3 regions of the Kitasatospora sp. NBC_00315 genome follow, and region 2 is predicted to be linked to each of the others. Evidence: riboswitches for the same ligand, from Rfam matches in the RefSeq annotation. Region 2 holds a riboswitch; each other region holds the start of a gene.

Region 1 (6,652 bases), 290 kb from region 2:
GACCTGTGGCGGGATCCAGGTGGGACACCCCGGGACGCAATCGAAAAGAGGGGGTATCGGCAGTTGGCCGATACCCCCTCTGATCAGGGTTTTCCCCACCAGCGGAGAGCGTGGGATTCGAACCCACGGTGAGGGGTCACCCCACGACAGTTTTCAAGACTGTTCCCTTAGGCCGCTCGGGCAGCTCTCCAGGCGGAGGTCAGCCTAACGGGTCCGGCGGGGTTCGGTGCACAGGGATTCCGCGGGCGGGGTGCGTCCCCGGGTGGGGGCCCGCGGTGTGCGGACGGCGGTGGGATCAGCTGCTGTCGCCCTTGCGCTCGCCGAGGGTGACCTTGGTCGTGGCGGTCTTGCCGTCGCGGGTGTACTCGACGTCGACGGTGTCGCCGGGCTTGTGCGTCCAGATCTTGCTGACCAGGGCGGGACCGTTCTCGATCGGGCTGCCACCGAGCTTGGTGATGACATCGCCCGCCTTGAGGCCGGCCTTGTCGGCGGGGCCGCCGGGGGTGACGGCCGGGGTGCCCTGGACGGCGGCGGTCTGGATCTGGGCGCCGTCGCCCTTGTAGTCGTCGTTGCGGAGCACGCCGAGGATCGCGTAGACGGGGGTCTTGGTCTCGATCAGGGTCGAGGCGACCCACTTGGCCTGGTTGATCGGGATGGCGAAGCCGAGGCCGATGCTGCCGGCCCGGCCGCTGCCCGAGGTGTTGGACTGGATCGCCGAGTTGATGCCGATCACCGCGCCGCCGGAGTCGAGCAGCGGGCCGCCGGAGTTGCCCGGGTTGATCGAGGCGTCGGTCTGCAGGGCGTTCATGTACGAGGCCTGCGCGCCGGTCTCGTCGCCGGAGGCGACCGGGCGGTCCTTGGCGCTGATGATGCCGGTGGTGACGGTGGACTCCAGGCCGTACGGAGCACCGATCGCGATGGTCGCGTCGCCGACGTTGACCTTGTCCGAGTCGCCGAGCGGGAGGGGGCTGAGCTTGTCCTTCGGCGGGTTGTCGAGCTTGACCACCGCGACGTCGTAGCCCTCGGCGCGGCCGATCACGGAGGCCGAGTAGGACGAGCCGTCGGCGAACTTGACGGTCAGCTTGCCGCCACTGGCGGCCGGCGCGACCACGTGGTTGTTGGTGAGGATGTGGCCCTCGGTGTCGAAGACGAAGCCGGTGCCGGTGCCGGACTCGGTGCTGTTCTCGGCCTTGATGGTGACCGTGCTGGGCAGCGCCTTCTGGGCGATCCCGGCGACCGAGCCGGGGGCGGCCTCGTTCTTCTGCGTGTTGCCGGCCTGGACGGTGGTGCTGCGGTTGTCACTGGCGGAGCTGACCGTGTCGCCGCCGTCGTTGACCGCGGCGCCCACCACCCCACCGGCCACACCGGCGACCAGGGCGACGGCGGCGATCAGCGCGATCAGACCGCCGCGCTTCTTGCGCGGGCCACCGGGCGCGGCACCCGGGTACTCGCCCGGGTAACCGGGCAGGCCCGGTCCGCCGGAGCCGGCGAAGGTGCCGCCGGCGTGGTCCTGGGCGCCCCAGCCGCCGAGCGGCTGGCCGGCCCCGAAGGGGTGGTGGGCGTGCTCGGCGGGAGCCTGCGCCGGAGCGGCGTAGGGGTCGGCGGGCGCCGGCTGGGCGCCGGGCGCCGGGGCGTACGGGTCGTGGGCGGCGTGGACCGGTGCCGCGACGGGCGCGGCGTACGGGTTGGCCGGCGGCGGCGCGTCCTGGTAGCCGGGCGCGGCGGGGGCCGGGGGGAGGACCGGCGGCGGCGCGTCCAGGTACGCGGGCGGGGCGGGCGCGGCCGGAGCCGGCGGGGCGGGGGGAGCCGCCGGAGCCGGCTCCGGGGCGCTCAGCTTGCCGAAGGCCAGCGTCTGCGGGGAGTCCGCGACGGCCGGCGTACCGACGCCCGCCGGAGCGGACTGCGGCGGCTGGGCCGGACCGTCAGGCGCCGGACCCACCACCCCGTGACCGCCGGAGGTCTGCTCCCCCTGCGGCCCGGTGGACCCACTCTCGCGCTCGGTGCTCACTGACGACCTCCATAGCTGACAGAACCAAGAAGCATAGTTTTTCCTACGCGGGATTCGATTGCCGTAAGGGGCCCTCTGAAGAACTCATAAGAATCCTTAGCCGGACCGAACACCGACCGGACCGGACACCGACCGGACACCGACCGGACACCCGATCGCGGCCCCGGCCCCGCCGGGACCCGGCCCGCCCGGGCCCCGCCCCACCGTCCCCCCGGCATCCCGCGATGCGGACGGCCGGACCCCCTGGCCTTGGCGAACGTCGCGGCCCCCGCTAGCCTGTCGCTTCAAACTGACACACGCGGGAGCTTGGACCTCATTCCGGGCTGAGAGTGCGCTGGTCGACCGTACGCCACGGTAGTCGTGGCCGGGCGGGCGAGGGAGCGCTGACCGCAGGAACCTGTCCGGGTAATGCCGGCGTAGGGAGTATCGGCCGTGCCGTCCGCTTCGTCATCCTCTTCTCCGGACGCGTCCGCGTCCACGCAATTGCCCGAGCCGCAGGACGGACTTCACCCGTCCGTCGCCGTGCTGGAGCGCCCCGGACCGAGCGGGCACGCGGAGGCCCCGCTCGTCCTCGACACCGAGCCGCCGCGCACGCTGTCCTTCAGGGACCAGTTCGCGCTCTGGCTGAACCTGGGCGTCAGCCTGATCGGCTTCACCAGCGCCGCGACCGTGCTGGGCACGGCGGGCCAGGAGCTGTCCTTCGCCGCAGCCGTCGTCGCGATCGTCGCGGGCACGGCGATCGGTACGGCGATGCTCGCCGTCGCCGCGCTGATCGGCGCCCGGACGGGGGCGCCGGCGATGGCGAACCTGCGCGGGCTGTTCGGCACCCGGCTGAGCTACGTCCCGACCGTGCTGAACATCGCGCAGTGCGTCGGCTGGGGCGTCTTCGAACTGATCGTGATCGCGGGGGGCGCCCAGACGGTGGCCGGCACCGACGGGTACCGCTGGCTGTTCGTGGTCCTGGCGGGCGCGCTGACCACCGTGCTGACCATCTGGCCGCTCGGCGCGATCGCCGTGCTGCGCAAGTACGTGGCCGTGGCGGTGGGCATCGCGATGGTGTACTTCACCGTCCAGCTGGGCCGGCAGGGCTTCCCCGACCCGGGGGCGGGCAACTGGCACGGCTTCCTGCACTCGACCGACGCGGTCGTCGCGGTGTCGATCTCCTTCGTGCCGCTGGCCGCCGACTACACACGGCACTCCCGGACGCCGTCGGCCTCCTTCTGGGGCACCTTCTCCGGCTACACCCTCGCCCAGGTCTGGTGCTACGTGCTGGGCCTGATCGCGCTGCTGCAGTCCGGCGGTGACACCGAGAAGATCTTCTCCTCGTTCACCGGCGTCTGGGCGGGCTGGGCGTTCCTGCTGGTGCTGGTGCTGCGGGAGACCGACCAGTCGTTCGCCAACGTCTACTCGACCGCCATGTCGATCCACAACCTCTTCCCGCGGGTCGACCGCCGGCTGCTGACCGGCGGGATCGGCCTGCTGATCACCGTGCTGGCACTGCAGATCAAGCAGTTCACCGACACGTACAACAACTTCCTCTACCTGATCGGCTCGGTCTTCGTCCCGCTGTTCGCGGTGCTCGCCGTCGACTACTTCCTCGGCGCGGGCCGCCGCGGCTGGAACCTCTCCGAGCGGGCGCCGTCGCGACCGCTGATGCTGCTGCCGTGGGCGCTGGGCTTCGCCACCTACCAGTTCATCGCGCCGACCGCCGTCGCCGGCTGGTGGGTGGACTTCTGGACGGCCGCACAGACCAGGCTGCACTTCACCCCGCAGTCGTGGACCTCGGCCTCGCTCCTCAGCTTCCTGGTGCCCGCCCTGGTCACCTGGGCCCTCACCCCGCTGACCCGGGACCGGAGCGACGCGACGACCGACTGAGCCGGAGCGGCGACGGCGGCCCCGCACGTTGGGACCGCCGTCGCCCCCGCTTCACGTACCGGGCCTATCGTTGGCCCTGTGACCAGCCCCGACCTCTCCCCCGCCGCCGCCCGCCGCGCCTGCGCCGTCCAGGTGGTCGCGCACCGCGGCTCCTCGGACGCCCTGCCGGAGCACACACTGGCCGCGTACGAGCGAGCACTCGCCGAGGGCGCGGACGGCTTCGAGTGCGACGTACGGCTGACCGCGGACGGACGGCTGGTCTGCGTGCACGACCGGACGATCTCGCGGGTCTCGAACGGCCGCGGCGCGGTCTCCGCGATGACGCTGGCCCAGCTGGAGGCGTACGACTTCGGCTCCTGGAAGAACGGCGACACGGCCCGCCCGGTGCTGCGGCTGGACAGCCTGCTGGAGCTGGTCGTCGACTGCGGCCGCCGGGTCGACCTGGCGATCGAGACCAAGCACCCGGTCCGGTACCGGGGCCGGGTCGAGGCCGAGCTGCTGAAGGCGCTGGCGCGGTTCGGCATCGAGGGCCCCGGCGGACCCGAGGGACGGGCGCAGGCCAGGATCATGAGCTTCTCCTCGCTGGCACTCGGCCGGGTACGGCGGGCGGCGCCGGAGTACTCCCGGGTGTTCCTGTTCGACCGGATGCTGCCGCTGCGGCTTTCGCCCGGCGGCTCGCTGCCGGGCGGCGCGGGCATCGCCGGGCCGGGGATCGACCTGGTGCGCTCCCGCCCCGAGCTGGTGCCGGCCCTGCTTGCGGCCGGCCACCAGGTGCACGTGTGGACCGTGGACGAACCGGCCGACGTCGAGCTCTGCCTGGATCTCGGGGTGTCGGCGATCATCACCAACCGCCCGGCCCAGGTGCTCGCCCGGCTCGGGCGGTAGCGGCGGGCGCCTCGACGGGGCCGGCTCCGATCTCCGGAATCCACCGGTACGAGCGCGGAATCACCTTTCGCACCGTGACCACCGGACGGCTTGAAATGTCCGCGCAGGATCGCCCCAGAACCGTTTCCGGCGCATTCCCAAGGGGCATTCATCCCTCGGCATACGCTGAAGGAGGTCCGGGGGTGGCGTTGATGGTGGCGCGCGAAGTGCCTACTTCATCGACCATGGCGGTGCCGCACGGCCCGTCCAGCGTCGGGGTCGCGCGGCGTCGTCTTCGTCGAGATCTGGGCGACCGACAAGTACCGGAGACGGTGGTCGACGACGCGGTTCTGATCCTGTCCGAACTGCTCAGCAATGCCTGCCGCTACGCGAGACCGCTCGGCCGGCTGCTCGACCTGGGCGAGCGGAGCGAGGCCGAGGTGGTGGACAACGTGCTGGTCGGCCTGCCCTCCGGCTACCCGACGGGCGAGAGCGCCCGCCCGGTCCACGGCGGCCCGGACGGCCGCGACGGCGACCGGCGACCGGTCCTCGCCGAGCAGGACGGCGGTGTCCTGATCCGCTGGCAGCTGCGCCCGGACGGGATGCTGACCCTGGAGGTCACCGACGGCGGCGCACCGACCCGGCCACTGCCCTCCAGCCCCTCGCTGACCTCGCGCGGCGGGCGCGGCCTGAGCATCGTCGGCCGGCTGTCCGACGACTGGGGGGTACGGGACGCCCCCGGCGAGGTCACGGTGTGGGCCTGTCTGCCGACCCGGGCCCGGCACGCCCGGCGGGGCGGGAGCGACGCGCGAAGCGCGTGAGGAAACCTCAGTAGGCTGCCCGGAGCAAGCCGTCACCGTTTCCGGGAGAGCCGCACCATGGGCAAGAAGGCCGCCGCCAAGAAGGCGCCGCAGCGCAGCCAGTCCGCCACCGCCACCGCCGGCACGGGTGAGATCCCCGTGGTCGGAGCCCGGGAGGACTGCCCCTGCGGGTCGGGCCGCCGGTACAAGGCGTGTCACGGCCGGGAGGCCTCGCACGCGGTCCAGGAGCTGGTGCACCGTCCGTTCGAAGAGCTGGCCGGCGAGGCCGACTGGGTCGCGTTGCGTGAGCTGGTGCCGGCCGCGACGGTACCGCTGACGCTGGCCGCCGGGGTGGCCGACGGCGCGACGGGTGACGTCCCCTCGGTGACCCTGGCGACCGTGCTGCCGCTGGCGTGGCCCGCGCTGCGCCGCGCGGACGGCTCCATCCTGCTGGGCCTGCAGACCCAGTCCTCCTCCGGCGACCTGAGCCGCGACCTGGCGGACGCCCTGGAGCTGGCGCTGTCCGTCGAGCCCGGTGCCCCGGTGCCGTCCCGCCGGACCGTCCCGGGCGGGCGCCGTCTGCAGGACCTGCTCGACCCGGCCGCCGCGTTCACCCCGGCCGTGCACACCGGCTTCGAGTTCTGGCTGGAGGACGCCGAGGCCGCCACCGGCGAGGTCGCCGCCTCGCTGGAGCGGGCCAACGCCTCGGCCATCCCGACCGAGAAGCTGGCCGGCGTGGACGCCGCGTACTGGTGCGCCACGCCGGACAAGAACCACCTGCGCTGGGTGATGACCGTGCCCGAGGAGCAGCTGCTGGACGCGCTGGCGAAGCTGACCGCCGCCGACCGCTCCTCCATCGGCGCGGACACCCGCCTGGTCGGGTCGTTCCGGGCCCACGGGCTGACCGTCCCGGTCTGGGACCTGCCGGTCGGGATGACCGCCGCCGACTGCGAGAAGCCGGCCGCCGAGTTCGCCGAGCGGCTCGCCGAGACGCTGAAGGACGACGCCCCGCTGACCGCCGAGGAGCGTCGGGCCCGTGCCAACCTGGTGAACCGTCAGGTCACGCTCAACTGAGCACTGTGATACGCGTCACATTCCGGCCGCC
Region 2 (6,652 bases):
CGTACCCGGCCCGTTCGAGCGGCCCCGCGCCCTGCTCCCCCGGCCGGCCGAGGGCGTCGTCGCACCGGTGACGACGGCGGGAACGACAGGCTGAGCCGGGCCCGGGCGGGCCGTCACTCGATCCCGAGGGGCGCGATCCCCAGATCCGCCCGCATGAGGCCGCGCATCCGCGCCATCGCGGCCCGGCGCTCCACGATCAGGGCCGCGTCCTCGGCGGAGCCGACGCCCGCGCCCGCGGCGTAGGCGTCACGGAGCCGGCGCAGGCTGCGGAACGCCTCGTTCCCGGCCGCCACCACCGGCGTCGGGCCGACCAGCCAGAGTCGTTCGCTCGCCGTGTACAGGTCGGCGCCGCGGAAGGCCTCCCGGACGGCCGAGTCCCGGGCCCGGTCGGACAGGTGGTCGCCCAGCGCGACCGCCCGGATCTCCTCCCCCGCCGTCTTGAGCGCCGAGACGAACACCGTGTACACCTCGCGGCGCAGCTCCGTCGCCCGGCGAACCTCCTCACGCCGCCACCGGCCGCGGTCGGCGACCAGCGTGGCAGTGATGCCGATGACGGCGCCGGTCAACGTGGAGAGCAGGGGCATCCAGTCCATGCCCGCAGCTTGTCCGAACCGGCCTGTCCGCACCAGGGGCCGTGCACCCGCCGGGTCCCCCGGTGCGTCCGGGCGCACCGGCGGGCCCGGCGGGCCGGTGCGACGGCGCGGAGGTCCGGGCGGACCGGACGGCGCCGCCCCGGGAAGCCCCCTCCGCCTCCCGGAACGGCACGACCGGCGACCCGGCGTCAGTCCGCCAGCGGCAGGTAGACCCGGTTGCCCCTGGCCGCGAACTCCTCCGACTTGGCCTTCATGCCCTCCTCGGCCTCGTCGGCCCGGGCCCCGGACATGTCGTCGCCGTAGGTGTCCATGATGGTCTTGCTTATCTTCATCGAGCAGAACTTCGGGCCGCACATGGAACAGAAGTGGGCGGTCTTGGCGGGCTCCGCCGGGAGCGTCTCGTCGTGGAAGGCGCGGGCCGTCTCCGGGTCGAGGGCCAGGTTGAACTGGTCCTCCCAGCGGAACTCGAAGCGGGCGTCCGAGAGGGCGTCGTCCCAGTCCCGGGCGCCGGGGTGGCCCTTGGCGAGGTCGGCGGCGTGGGCGGCGATCTTGTACGTGATCACGCCGGTCTTGACGTCGTCCCGGTTGGGCAGGCCCAGGTGCTCCTTGGGAGTGACGTAGCAGAGCATGGCCGTGCCCCACCAGGCGATCATCGCGGCGCCGATGCCGGAGGTGATGTGGTCGTAGCCGGGCGCGACGTCGGTGGTGAGCGGGCCGAGGGTGTAGAACGGCGCCTCGTCGCAGATCTCCCGCTGGAGATCCATGTTCTCCTTGATCTTGTTCATGGCGACGTGGCCGGGGCCCTCGATCATCACCTGGACGTCCCGCTCGCGGGCGATCCGGCCGAGCTCGCCGAGCGTCTGCAGTTCGGAGAACTGCGCCTCGTCGTTCGCGTCCGCGGTCGAGCCGGGACGCAGGCCGTCACCGAGCGAGAAGGTGACGTCGTAGGCGGCGAGGATGTCGCAGAGTTCCTCGAAGTTTGTGTACAGGAAGTTCTCCTGATGGTGCGCCAGGCACCAGGCCGCCATGATGGACCCGCCGCGCGAGACGATGCCGGTCTTGCGGCGGGCGGTCATCGGGACGTACCGCAGCAGCACGCCCGCGTGCACGGTCATGTAGTCGACGCCCTGCTCGCACTGCTCGACGACGGTGTCGCGGTAGACGTCCCAGCTCAGCTCCTCGGCCTTGCCGTCGACCTTCTCCAGAGCCTGGTAGAGCGGCACGGTGCCGATCGGGACGGGCGAGTTGCGCAGGATCCACTCCCGGGTGGTGTGGATGTTGCGGCCGGTGGAGAGGTCCATGACGGTGTCGGCGCCCCAGCGGGTGGCCCAGGTCATCTTCTCCACCTCCTCCTCGATCGAGGAGGTGACCGCCGAGTTGCCGATGTTGGCGTTGATCTTCACCAGGAAGTTGGTGCCGATGACGGCCGGCTCGACCTCGGGGTGGTTCACGTTCAGCGGGATCACCGCCCGGCCGCGGGCGACCTCGGCGCGGACGTACTCGGGCGCCAGCCCCTCCCGCAGGGCGATGAACTCCATCTCCGGCGTGACGATCCCCCGCTTGGCATAGCCGAGCTGGGTGACCGCGACGCCGCCGCGGCCGCGCAGCGGGCGCCGCGGGCGGCCGGGGAAGACGGCGTCCAGGTTGCGCAGGTCACCGCCGCGCGGGGCGGTGTGCCTGATCCCGTCGTCCTCGGGCCGGGCCTCCCGGCCGTCGTACTCCTCGACGTCGCCGCGCTGGCGGATCCAGGCGTCGCGCAGGGCGGGCAGCCCGCGCCGCACGTCCGGCTGGTAGGACGGGTCGGTGTACGGACCGGACGTGTCGTACAGCGGGACGACCCCGCCGTTGGTGAGCACCACCTCGCGGTACGGAACCCGCAGGTCGGGGCGGGAGCCCTCGCGGTAGGCCTTGCGCCAGGCGGTGGTCGGATAGCCGGTGCCCGCGCTGTTCGGGGCGCCGTTCGCCGGGGTGCCGCCGCCGTTCGCCGGGGCGCCGGCCGGGCTCTGGACAGACGTCTCCGGTACTTCGAATGTGGTCATCGGACCCTTACTCCCTACGCCGGCATTACCCGGTCAGGTTCCTGCGGTCGACGCAGCGGTCGGTACGTGTGGTGGCGTACCGTTCAGCGCCCTCTCAGCCCGGTGCTCCGAGCTCCCGTGTCTGCGGACGGTGTGTCCGCAACAAGACGTCAACACCGTAGCGACCCGATCGCCGCCGGTCCAGAGCGGGTCCACGCGACGGTCTGCTCCCGGCCAACCGCCACCCCGGGCGCCCCGGGGCGCCCGGACTGTGTTAACCGGAGGTTAGGTGTCGGCCCGGCCCCTGTACCGGGGCACCGCCCCGGCAGGACGCTGCGTGTGACGGCGCGACCACCCCGCGCCGCCCCCGCCACCAGGAGGTTCACCATGAGCGCTGCCGGCCCCGGCACCCCCGCGAGAACGGCCCGGACACCGTGGAAGGCCGTCGTCGGCGGCTCGATCGGCAACATGGTCGAGTGGTACGACTGGTTCGTCTACGCGAGCTTCGCGACCTATTTCGCCTCGGCGTTCTTCCCGCACGGCAACCCCACGGCCCAACTGCTCAACACCGCGGGGATCTTCGCCGTCGGGTTCTTCATGCGCCCGGTCGGCGGCTGGCTGCTCGGCCGGTACGCCGACCGGCGGGGCCGCAAGGCCGCGCTGACCCTCACCGTCACCATGATGTCCGCGAGCGCGCTGCTGATCGCGATCGCCCCGACCTACCGGCAGGTCGGCTACTTCGGGGTGGTCGTCCTGCTGCTGGCGCGCCTCCTGCAGGGCCTCTCGGTCGGCGGCGAGTACGCCGCCAGCGCCACCTACCTGACGGAGGCGTCAGCGCCGGCCCGGCGCGGGTTCGTCTCCAGCTTCCAGTACGTCTCGATGACCCTCGGTCAGCTGATCGGCCTCGGACTCCAGATCCTCCTCCAGCACACCCTGTCCGACTCCGAACTGCACGCCTACGGCTGGCGCATTCCGTTCGCGCTGGGGGCGGCCGGGGCCGCCGTGGTGCTCTGGCTGCGACGCAGCCTGGTGGAGACCGGGGCCTACACCGAGGCGGCCCAGGAGCAGCTCCGGCCGCGGGCCGCGCGGCCCGCCTCCGAGGAGCGCGGAACGATTCGCCAACTCATGCAGCACCGACGTGAGTTCGCCCTGGTGATGGCGCTGACCATGGGCGGCACGGTGGCCTACTACACGTACACCACCTATCTGACCAAGTACCTCTCCAACACGGCGGGCCTGAGCAAGTCGGACGCCGCGCTGGTCAGTTTCTGCGCGCTGTTCGTCTTCATGCTGTTGCAGCCCTTCGCCGGAGCGCTCTCCGACCGGATCGGGCGCAGGCCGCTGCTGATCACCTTCGGTGTGGGCGCCACCCTCGGCACCGTGCCGCTGATGACCGCGCTCTCGCACGCCGGCACCTTCGGCGGCGCCCTGCTGCTCGCCGTCGCCGCCCTGGTCCTCGTCACGGGCTACACCTCGATCAACGCCGTGGTGAAGGCCGAGCTCTTCCCCACCCGGATCCGCGCGCTCGGGGTCGCGCTGCCCTACGCCCTGGCCAACGCCCTGTTCGGCGGCACGGCCGAGTACGTGGCGCTCTGGTTCAAGAACGCCGGCGCGGAGTCCGGCTTCTACTGGTACGTGTCCGGCTGCGCGGCGGTCTCGCTGGTGGTCTACCTGTCCATGCGGGAGACCAGGGGCACCCGGCTGACCCCGGCCGGGGTGAGTGCCGCGCCGGAGCGGGCCACCGTCTGAGCCGGGCCCGCGAAGAGCCCGCGGCGCGCCCCGGTCGGACCTACCCTGAGCGGCATGCACGTACTCCTCGTCGAGGACGACGACCGGCTCGCGGCGGCCCTGGCCGCCGCGCTGGCCCGGCACGGGCACCAGGTGGTCCGGGCCGGGCGGGCCGACGACGCACTCCGGCTCAAGGACACCGCCGAGTTCGTCCTGCTCGACCTCGGACTGCCCGACATGGACGGCCTGGAGGCGCTGCGCCGGCTGCGCCGGGTCTCCACCGTGCCGGTGATCGTGCTCACCGCGCGGACCGAGGAGCGGGACATCGTCAGAGGGCTGCGCTCGGGAGCGGACGACTACCTGGTCAAGCCGTTCCGGACGGCGGAGCTGGTGGCCCGGATGGAGGCCGTGCAGCGGCGCGGCACCAGGCCCCGGGCCGCCGCCGGGCGACAGGTCTCGGTCGGCGACACCCTGATCGACCTGGAGACCCGCCGGCTGACCGTGGACGGCGCCGCGGTCGTGCTGACCCGGCGGGAGTTCGACGTGCTGGCACTCCTCGCCCGCGAGCCCGGGGTGGTCCGCAGCCGCGAGGAGATCCTCGACGAGATCTGGGGGGACGTCCTGCTCTCCGCGTCCCGCTCGCTGGACGTCCACATCGCGGGGATCCGCGCCAAGACCGGTCGACCGGGCCTGGTGGAGACCCTGCGCGCGACCGGCTACCGGCTGGCCACCGCCTGATGCAGCGACGTCTGCTGGCCGTCTACACACTGCTGATCGCCTGCCTGGTCGCGGCGCTGGCCGTACCGCTCGCACTGGCCTACTCCTCCCACCGCACCGGGGAGCTGCTGCTCGCCCGCCGCGCCGACGCCACCCGCTTCGCGGAACTCGCCGACCGCGCGATCCGGGACGGGGACACCGCCGGACTCACCCTGGAGGTCTCCCGCTACAGCGCCCTGTACGCGACGGCGGTGGAGATCCGCGACCGGGACGGCGTGACCGTCGCGGGCGGCGGCGTCCGCGACGAGGCCGCCGTCTCGCGCGCGCTGTCCGGGCGCACCACCGACCGGCTGCCGCTGCTCACCCCCTTCGGCCCCGCCGGCGTGCTGATCGCGGAGCCGGCCGGGCGGGACGCCCAGGTCACCGGGACGGTCCTGATGCGGGCCCCGACCGGCGCCGCGCGCCGCGCGGTGGCGGCCGTCTGGGCGGCCCTCGCCGGGGGCTCGCTCGCGGCCCTGCTCTGCTCCCTGGTGGCCGCCCGCCGGCTGGCCGGCTGGATCCTGCGGCCGGTCGGCGAACTCGACCGCACCACCAGGGCGATCGCCGAGGGCCGGTTGGACGCCCGCGCCGGCACCTCCCGCGGCCCGGCCGAACTGCGGCGCCTGGAGCAGCGGTTCAACACGATGGCGGATGCCATCGCGGGGGCGCTGGAGCGTCAGCGGGCCTTCGTCGCGGACGCCTCGCACGAGCTGCGCACGCCGCTCACCGTGCTGTCACTGCGCCTGGAGAACCTGGAGCCGCACCTCGTCCCCGCCGGCCGGGCCGAGTTCGACGAGACGCTCGCCGAACTCGACCGTCTGAACGCTCTGCTGGAGGACCTGCTGACGCTCGCCCGGGTGGAGGCCGACGCCGGTCTGCCCGAACTGGACGCGGTGGAGCACCTGCTGCCCCGACTGGCCGGCTGGCAGGAGGTGTACGCGGCCCGCGGCATCGGGCTCGGGACGCAGATCGCCGCGACCGGCCCGGTACCGGCCGCGGCGGCCCGGATCGCCGACATCGCCCTGGACAACGCCGCGAAGTTCGTTCCCGCCGGCGGCCGGGTCCACGTCACCCTGGCCGACGGGGTGCTCCGGATCGCGGACGACGGGCCGGGACTGGACGAGGAGAGCCGGCAGGCGGCTCTGGGCCGCTTCTGGCGGGCGCCCGGGCACGGCAACGTCCCCGGCAGCGGGCTCGGACTGGCCATCGCCGCCGAACTGGCCCGGGCCTGCGGCGGCGCCCTGGCCCTGCTGCCCAACCACCCGCACGGGCTGGTGGTGGAACTGCGGCCTCAGCCGTGGACCGAGCGGTAGTACGCCTGCGCCCCGGGGTGCAGGGGCACGGTTCCGGTGCCGATCGCGTAGCGCTCGTCCAGCCGGCTGCCCGGCGCGTCCGGCACCTGGAGGCGCTCCCGCCGCCGGAACAGCACCTCGGTGACGGCCCGGACGGTGGCGGCGGCCAGCTCCGCGCGGCAGACCAGGTAGCTCGGCGTGCCCAAGGTCGTGGTCGGCTCCCGCTGCCCGTAGGCTCCCGCCGGTATCGACACGCTCTCGTAGA
Region 3 (6,652 bases), 2.1 Mb from region 2:
CGGATCCTGGGCCCGGGTCACCGCCGAGGCCAGCATGACGGCCGCGCAGCCCAGCTCCATCGCCAGCGCGACGTCCGAGGCGGTGCCGGCCCCCGCGTCCAGGATCACCGGCACGCCCGCGCTCTCCACGATCAGCTGGAAGTTGTGCGGGTTGCGGATGCCCAGACCCGAGCCGATCGGCGAGCCCAACGGCATGATCGCCGCGCAGCCGACGTCCTCCAGCTTCCGGGCCAGCACCGGGTCGTCGTTGGTGTACGGGAGCACCGTGAAACCGTCGTCGACCAGCGTCTCCGCGGCGTCCAGCAGCTCGATCGGGTCGGGCAGCAGGGTCCGCTCGTCCGCGATGACCTCCAGCTTGACCCAGTCGGTGCCGAGCGCCTCCCGGGCGAGCCGGGCGGTCAGCACGGCCTCCCCGGCGGTGAAGCAGCCCGCCGTGTTGGGCAGCACCCGGATGCCGTTGCGGGTGAGCACGTCCAGCACCGAGCCCTGGGTGGTGGTGTTCACCCGGCGCATCGCCACCGTGGTCAGCTCGGTGCCGGAGACCCGCAGCGCCTGCTCCAGGATCTCCAGGCTCGGCGCGCCGCCGGTGCCCATGATCAGCCGGGAGCCGAAGGCGGTGCCGGCGATGGTCAGGACGTCCTTGTCGTCCGCGGGACGGCTGTCGGTCGTCACGGCTCAGCCCCCCTGGACGGCGGTGAGGATCTCGACCCGGTCGCCCTCGGCGAGCGCCGTGCGCGACCAGGCGCCACGCGGCACCACGGCCTCGTTGAGGGCGGCGGCGACCCCCGAGGGTGCGCCGCTCACGGTGGCGACCACCTCGGCGAGGGTGCTCGCGACGGGCACCTGCCGGGCTTCGCCGTTGACGGAGAGGGAGATGTCGCTCATACCAGGGCCTTTGCGGTGAAACGGGTGGGGGAGAAGTCGGTGGCGAGCTCCGGCGTCGCGCCGGTGGCGAGGTACTCGGCGAGCAGATCCGCCGTCACCGGGGTCAGCAGCACGCCGTTGCGGTAGTGGCCGGTCGCCGCCACCAGGCCGGGCAGCGCGGTCGGGCCGAGCAGCGGGGCGTTGTCCGGCGACCCCGGACGCAGCCCGGCGGAGGTCTCCACCAGTGGCAGCTCGGTGATCCCGGGGACCAGGTCGTGGGCGTCGCGCAGCAGCTCGTACACCCCGCCGGCGGTGACCGTGGTGTCGTACCCCTGCTCCTCGCTGGTGGCGCCGATCACCAGCTCGCCGTCCTCGCGCGGCACCAGGTAGAGGTGCTGCCCCCGCACCACGGCGCGTACGTTGCGGGAGAGGAACGGCCGGTACGCCTCGGGGACGCGCAGCCGCAGGATCTGCCCCTTCACCGGCCGGATCGCCGGCAGCACGCCCTCGGGCAGGCCCGGCAGCAGGTGGCTGCGGGAGCCGGCGGCCAGCACCACCCGATCGGCGCCGAGCGCCTCCCCGGTGCTCAGCCGCACCCCGGCGGCCCGGCCGTCGGCCACCACCAGCTCGGTCACCTCGGCGCGCTCCAGCACCACCCCGGCCCGCTCGCAGGCGACCACCAGCGCCCGGGCCAGCCGCCGGCCGTCCACCTGGTGGTCGTCCGTGACGTGCAGGCCGCCGCGCACCCCCGGGGCCAGCATCGGCTCCAGCCTGCGGCACTCGCGGCCGGTCAGCCAGTGCGAGTCCAGGCCGAGCCGCCGGTGGAAGGCGTGCAGCTCGCGCAGCTCCTCCCGGTCGTCCGCGTCCAGCGCCACGGCGAGCGTGCCGCAGGCCCGGTAGCCGGTGGAGAGGCCGGAGGCCTCCTCCAGCTCGGCGGCGAACGCCGCGTACCGCTCGTTGGAGGCCATCCCGAGGCGCAGCAGCGCCTCCTCGCCGTACTGGAGCTCGGTGACCGGCGCCAGCATCCCGGCCGCCACCTGGACGGCCCCGCCGCCGTGCGCCGGATCGACCACCACGACACGCAGCCCGCGCTGCGCCGTCCGCCAGGCGACCGCGAGGCCGATGACGCCGCCGCCGATCACCAGGACGTCCGCGGGCGTACCGCTCTCGAAGCGTGTCAAAGTCGCTGCTCTCCCTTCGCCGGTATGACCCGGATCAGGTTCGGACGGTCGCGGGCCGTGCAAGCCCGCCTCTCAGCCCGGTCCGCCGGGCTCCCGTGTGAAGTGCCCCCACCATAACTCCGCGTGCCACCGGCCCCGAAGGCGCGTACCGGGGGTGGCCGGCCCGGCCGATAGGGTGACGCCGTGGGAGAGCTGCTGAGCACGGACACGGTGGTCGTCGTCGGAGCCGGACTGGCCGGCGCGCAGTGCGCGGGCGCGCTGCGGGCGGGAGGCTGGCCGGGCCGGATCACCCTGCTGGGGGACGAGCCGCACGCCCCGTACGACCGGCCGCCGCTCTCCAAGGACGTCCTGCTCGGCAGGGCCGACGCCACCACGCTGGACGTCGACCACGCCGCCCTCGGCGTGGACCTGCTCACCGGCCGCCGCGCCACCGGGCTGGAGCCCGGCGTGCTGCACACCGACGGCGGCGGGCTGCGCTACGACAGGCTGGTGATCGCCACCGGCGCCGCCGCCACCGCACTTCCCGGCGCGGAGCGCGCGCACCTGCTGCGCACCGTCGACGACGCGCTGGCGCTGCGCGTCCTGCTGCGGCCCGGCGCCAGGATCGTCCTGGTCGGCGCAGGCTGGATCGGCGCCGAGACCGCCACCGCCGCCCGCGCGCTGGGCTGCGAGGTGACCGTGGTCGAGGCGGGCCCGACACCGCTGCCCGGCACGCTGCCCGCGGCGGTCGGCGGCGCGATGGCCGCCTGGTACGAGGAGGCCGGCGTCGACCTGCGGCTCGGCGCCGCCGTCGCCTCGGTCGGCCCGCACGAGGTGCTGCTCGACGACGGCACCCGGCTGGCCGCCGACGAGGTGGTGGTCGGCATCGGCGCCCGGCCCGCGACCGGCTGGCTGGCCGGGTCACCGGTGGAGCGGGCGGCCGACGGCGCGGTCCTGGTGGACGAACGGCTGCGCACCTCGCTGCCGGGCGTGCTGGCGGCCGGTGACTGCCTCTCCTACCCCTCGGCCCGCGCGGGCACCCGGCTGGCCGTCCAGCACTGGGACCACGCGCTGCGCTCGGGTGCGGCCGCCGCCGCCTCGCTGCTGGGCGACGACACCCCGTACGACCCGGTGCCGTACTTCTGGTCCGAGCAGTTCGGCCGGATGGTGCAGTACGCCGGGCGGCACGCCGAGGGTGACCGGATGCTCTGGCGCGGCGCCCCCGGCGACCCCTCCTGGACGGTGCTCTTCACACGCGGCGGGCGGCTGACCGCCCTGCTGACCGTCGACCGGCCGCGGGACCTCGCCCAGGGCCGGCGCCTGCTGGAGCGGGGCGCCGCCCTCGACCCGCTCCGGGCCGCCGATCCGGCGGTGCCGCTCAAGTCGGCCGTCACGCCCTGATCCGCCCGGTCACGTTCGGTCATCGGTGTGCCCGTCCGGGGTGCGGGTGGTGCGCGGCGGCCCGGCGAGGTGGCAGTCTGGTGACGTGAGCGAGATCGAAGCGAAGATTGAAGACCTTGTCCCCGAGTGGATGTACCTGCCCGACATCTCGGAGCAGTGGGGCGTCCGGGTCACCGAAGTCCGTGACCTGGTCAAGACCGGCGGCCTGATCGCCGTCCGGCGTGGCCCCAACAGGTCGCTGCAGGTGCCGGCCGCCTTCATCGACGGTCCCGGCCTGGTCAAGCACCTGTCCGGCACCCTGACCGTGCTGCGCGACTGCGGGTACAACGACGCGGAGATCCTGGAGTGGCTCTTCACCGAGGACCCGTCGCTGCCCGGCAGCCCGATCCAGGCCCTTCAGGAGAACCGGGGCACCGAGGTGAAGCGCCGCGCCCAGGCGATGCTGATCTGATGGCGGCCGACACCGCCCCGGCCGGCACCGCCCCGGCCGACACCGCCCCGGGCGCCGGCGCCCCGGCCGACACCGCCCCGGCCGACACCGCCCCGGCCGACACCGCCCCGGGCGCCGGCGCCCGCGCGCGGCTGGCCGAGGCCCGGCTCTACCTGTGCACCGACGCCCGCCGCGAACAGGGCGACCTGGCGCAGTTCCTGGACGCCGCGCTGGCCGGCGGCGTGGACGTCGTCCAGCTCCGGGACAAGGGCCTGGAGGCCCGCCAGGAGCTGGAGTACCTGGAGATCTTCGCCGACGCCTGCCGCCGCCACGGCCGGCTGCTCTCGGTGAACGACCGGGCCGACGTCGCGCACGCCGCCCGCCCGGACGTGCTGCACCTCGGCCAGGACGACCTCCCGGTGCCGGCCGCCCGCGCGATCCTCGGCGAGGACGTGATCGTCGGCCGGTCCTGCCACGCCGAGTCCGAGGTGGACGCGGCGATCGCCGAACCGGGCGTGGACTACTTCTGCACGGGCCCGGTCTGGCCGACCCCGACCAAGCCCGGGCGGCACGCCCCCGGCCTCGGCCTGGTCTCGTACGCGGCGAAGCAGGCCACCGGGCGTCCCTGGTTCGCCATCGGCGGCATCGACCTCGGCAACCTCGACGAGGTGCTGGCGGCCGGTGCCCGCCGGGTGGTGGTGGTCCGCGCGATCACCGCGGCCGACGACCCCGGAGCGGCGGCGGCCGAGCTGGCCCGCCGGGTCCGCGAGCTCTGACCGCACCGCGGACCGTCCGGCGCCGCTGCTGAGCCCCGCTCGGTACCGCCGGACGGTCGCGGCCTCGGCCGGCGCCGGCAGCACCGCCCGTGCCCGCGGGTCCTGGGCCCTGCTCAGTACCGCCGGACGGTCGCGGCCTCGGCCGGCGCCGGCAGCACCGCCCGTGCCCGCGGGTCCTGGGCCCTGCTCAGTACCGCCGGACGGTCGCGGCCTCGGCCGGCGCCGGCAGCACCGCCCGTGCCCGCGGGTCCTGGGCCCTGCTCAGTACCGCCGGACGGTCGCGGCCTCGGCCAGCGCCAGCAGCACCGCCCGGGCCCGCGGGTCCGCCAGCGGGGCGGCGTCGAGCGCCGCCAGCGACTGCCGCATCAGCTCCTCGATCCGCTGCTCCACCCGCTCGGCGGCGCCGCTGCGCGCGACCAGCCCGCGCAGCACCGTGACCTCCTCGGGCGCCAGGTCCGGCGCCCCGAGCCGCTCGTCCAGGTGCCGGGCGTCCGCGGCCGGCAGACCGCGCATGGCATGGGCGACCAGCAGCGTCCGCTTGCCCTCGCGCAGGTCGTCCCCGGCCGGCTTGCCGGTGACCGCCGGGTCGCCGAAGACGCCCAGCAGGTCGTCCCTGAGCTGGAACGCCTCGCCGAGCGGCAGACCGAAGGCCGAGTACGCCTCGACCAGCTCCGGGCCCGCCCCGGCGAGCAGCGCGCCGATCTGGAGCGGCCGCTCGATGGTGTACTTCGCGGACTTGTAGTGCAGGACGGTCTGCGCCCGCTCCAGCGCCCCCTCGTCGGTGGAGTCGCCCGCGACCGGCTCCAGGACGTCCAGGTACTGCCCGAGCATCACCTCGGTGCGCATCAGGTCGAAGACCGGCTTGGCCGCCAGGACGGCGGCCGGGTCCAGGCCCGAGCGCAGGAACAGCTCGTCGCACCAGATCAGCAGCAGGTCGCCGAGCAGGACGGCGGCCGAGGCCCCGTACTGCTCGCGGTCGCCGCGCCAGCCGCTCTCCCGGTGCAGCGCCTCGAACCGGCGGTGCACCGAGGGCAGGCCCCGGCGGGTGTCGCTGCGGTCCATCAGGTCGTCGTGCACCAGCGCGCTGGCCTGGAGCAGCTCCAGGGCCGCCGCCGCGTTCGCGATCCCGTCGCCGTCGGCGAGGCCGCCGGCCCCGCGCCAGCCCCAGTAGCAGAACGCCGGGCGCAGCCGCTTGCCGCCGTCCAGCAGGAAGTCCCGCAGGGCGTCGGCGGCGGGCACCAGCTGGGGGGAGATCTTTCCGAGCAGCACCGCCTGGCCGTCCATGAACTCCGTGAGGGCGCCGTTGACACGCTCGCGCACGGCCTCCACATCGATGGGGTTGGCCGGTCGGCTGCTGGACGAGGTCACGATGAGGCTCCGGAGTCGCTGGGGATACCGGTCAGCCTAACCGGGCTCCGCCGAACAGACGGCCGGCCACAGGACTGTTGTCCGTCCGTTCGTCTCAGTCGGTGGACATAAGGTGTCCGCTCTCTCAGGGCGACGGTTAACCTGCCAGCATGGCACTCGGCATCGCTTCCACCAGAACCGACCGCGCACTGACCGTTCGCGAACTACTGGCGGCGGGCAACCGGTCCTTCTCCTTCGAGTTCATGCCGCCGCGTACGGAGGCCGCCGAGAAGCGGCTCTGGGACGCGATCCGCCGGGTCGAGGCACTCGACCCCAACTTCGTCTGCATGACGTACGGCGCGGGCGGCTCCTCGCGCGGGCGCACGGTCAACCTGGTCGGCCGGATCGCCACCGAGACCACCCTGACGCCGGTCGCCCACCTCACCGCCGTCGACCACTCGATCGCCGAGCTGCGCAACATCATCGGCCAGTACGCGGACCAGGGCGTGCGCAACGTCCTCGCGGTGCGCGGCGACCCGCCCGGCGACCCGCTGGGCGAGTGGGTCCGCCACCCGGACGGCGTCAGCTACGCGGCCGAGCTGGTCGAGCTGATCAAGGGCATCGGTGACTTCTGCGTCGGCGTCGCGGCCTTCCCGCAGATGCACCCGCGCTCG

Evidence for each region. Region 2 has a riboswitch for thiamine pyrophosphate ahead of thiC (phosphomethylpyrimidine synthase ThiC). Riboswitches for the same ligand answer to the same signal wherever they lie in the genome.
Region 1: linked by a shared signal. The riboswitch ahead of OG823_RS17640 (cytosine permease) and the one ahead of thiC (phosphomethylpyrimidine synthase ThiC) in region 2 are both predicted to bind thiamine pyrophosphate.
Region 3: linked by a shared signal. The riboswitch ahead of thiO (glycine oxidase ThiO) and the one ahead of thiC (phosphomethylpyrimidine synthase ThiC) in region 2 are both predicted to bind thiamine pyrophosphate.

What each region holds. Positions count from the first base shown of each region.
Region 1 is NZ_CP108025.1:4,321,542-4,328,193, reverse strand. Features, by position in the region: tRNA gene OG823_RS17650 (tRNA-Ser) at 103-190, opposite strand; gene OG823_RS17645 (S1C family serine protease) at 296-2,008, opposite strand; TPP riboswitch at 2,297-2,448, shown strand; gene OG823_RS17640 (cytosine permease) at 2,492-3,883, shown strand; gene OG823_RS17635 (glycerophosphodiester phosphodiesterase family protein) at 3,962-4,768, shown strand; gene OG823_RS17630 (ATP-binding protein) at 5,080-5,568, shown strand; gene OG823_RS17625 (DUF5926 family protein) at 5,626-6,621, shown strand.
Region 2 is NZ_CP108025.1:4,032,843-4,039,494, forward strand. Features, by position in the region: gene OG823_RS16415 (stealth conserved region 3 domain-containing protein) at 1-94, shown strand, start outside; gene OG823_RS16420 (hypothetical protein) at 114-593, opposite strand; gene thiC (phosphomethylpyrimidine synthase ThiC) at 782-2,632, opposite strand; TPP riboswitch at 2,627-2,761, opposite strand; gene OG823_RS16430 (MFS transporter) at 2,999-4,360, shown strand; gene OG823_RS16435 (response regulator transcription factor) at 4,415-5,077, shown strand; gene OG823_RS16440 (ATP-binding protein) at 5,077-6,408, shown strand; gene OG823_RS16445 (TAXI family TRAP transporter solute-binding subunit) at 6,387-6,652, opposite strand, start outside.
Region 3 is NZ_CP108025.1:6,111,895-6,118,546, forward strand. Features, by position in the region: gene OG823_RS25475 (thiazole synthase) at 1-672, opposite strand, end outside; gene thiS (sulfur carrier protein ThiS) at 676-885, opposite strand; gene thiO (glycine oxidase ThiO) at 882-2,045, opposite strand; TPP riboswitch at 2,040-2,152, opposite strand; gene OG823_RS25490 (NAD(P)/FAD-dependent oxidoreductase) at 2,229-3,425, shown strand; gene OG823_RS25495 (Rv2175c family DNA-binding protein) at 3,511-3,876, shown strand; gene thiE (thiamine phosphate synthase) at 3,876-4,631, shown strand; gene OG823_RS25505 (polyprenyl synthetase family protein) at 4,893-5,999, opposite strand; gene metF (methylenetetrahydrofolate reductase [NAD(P)H]) at 6,149-6,652, shown strand, end outside.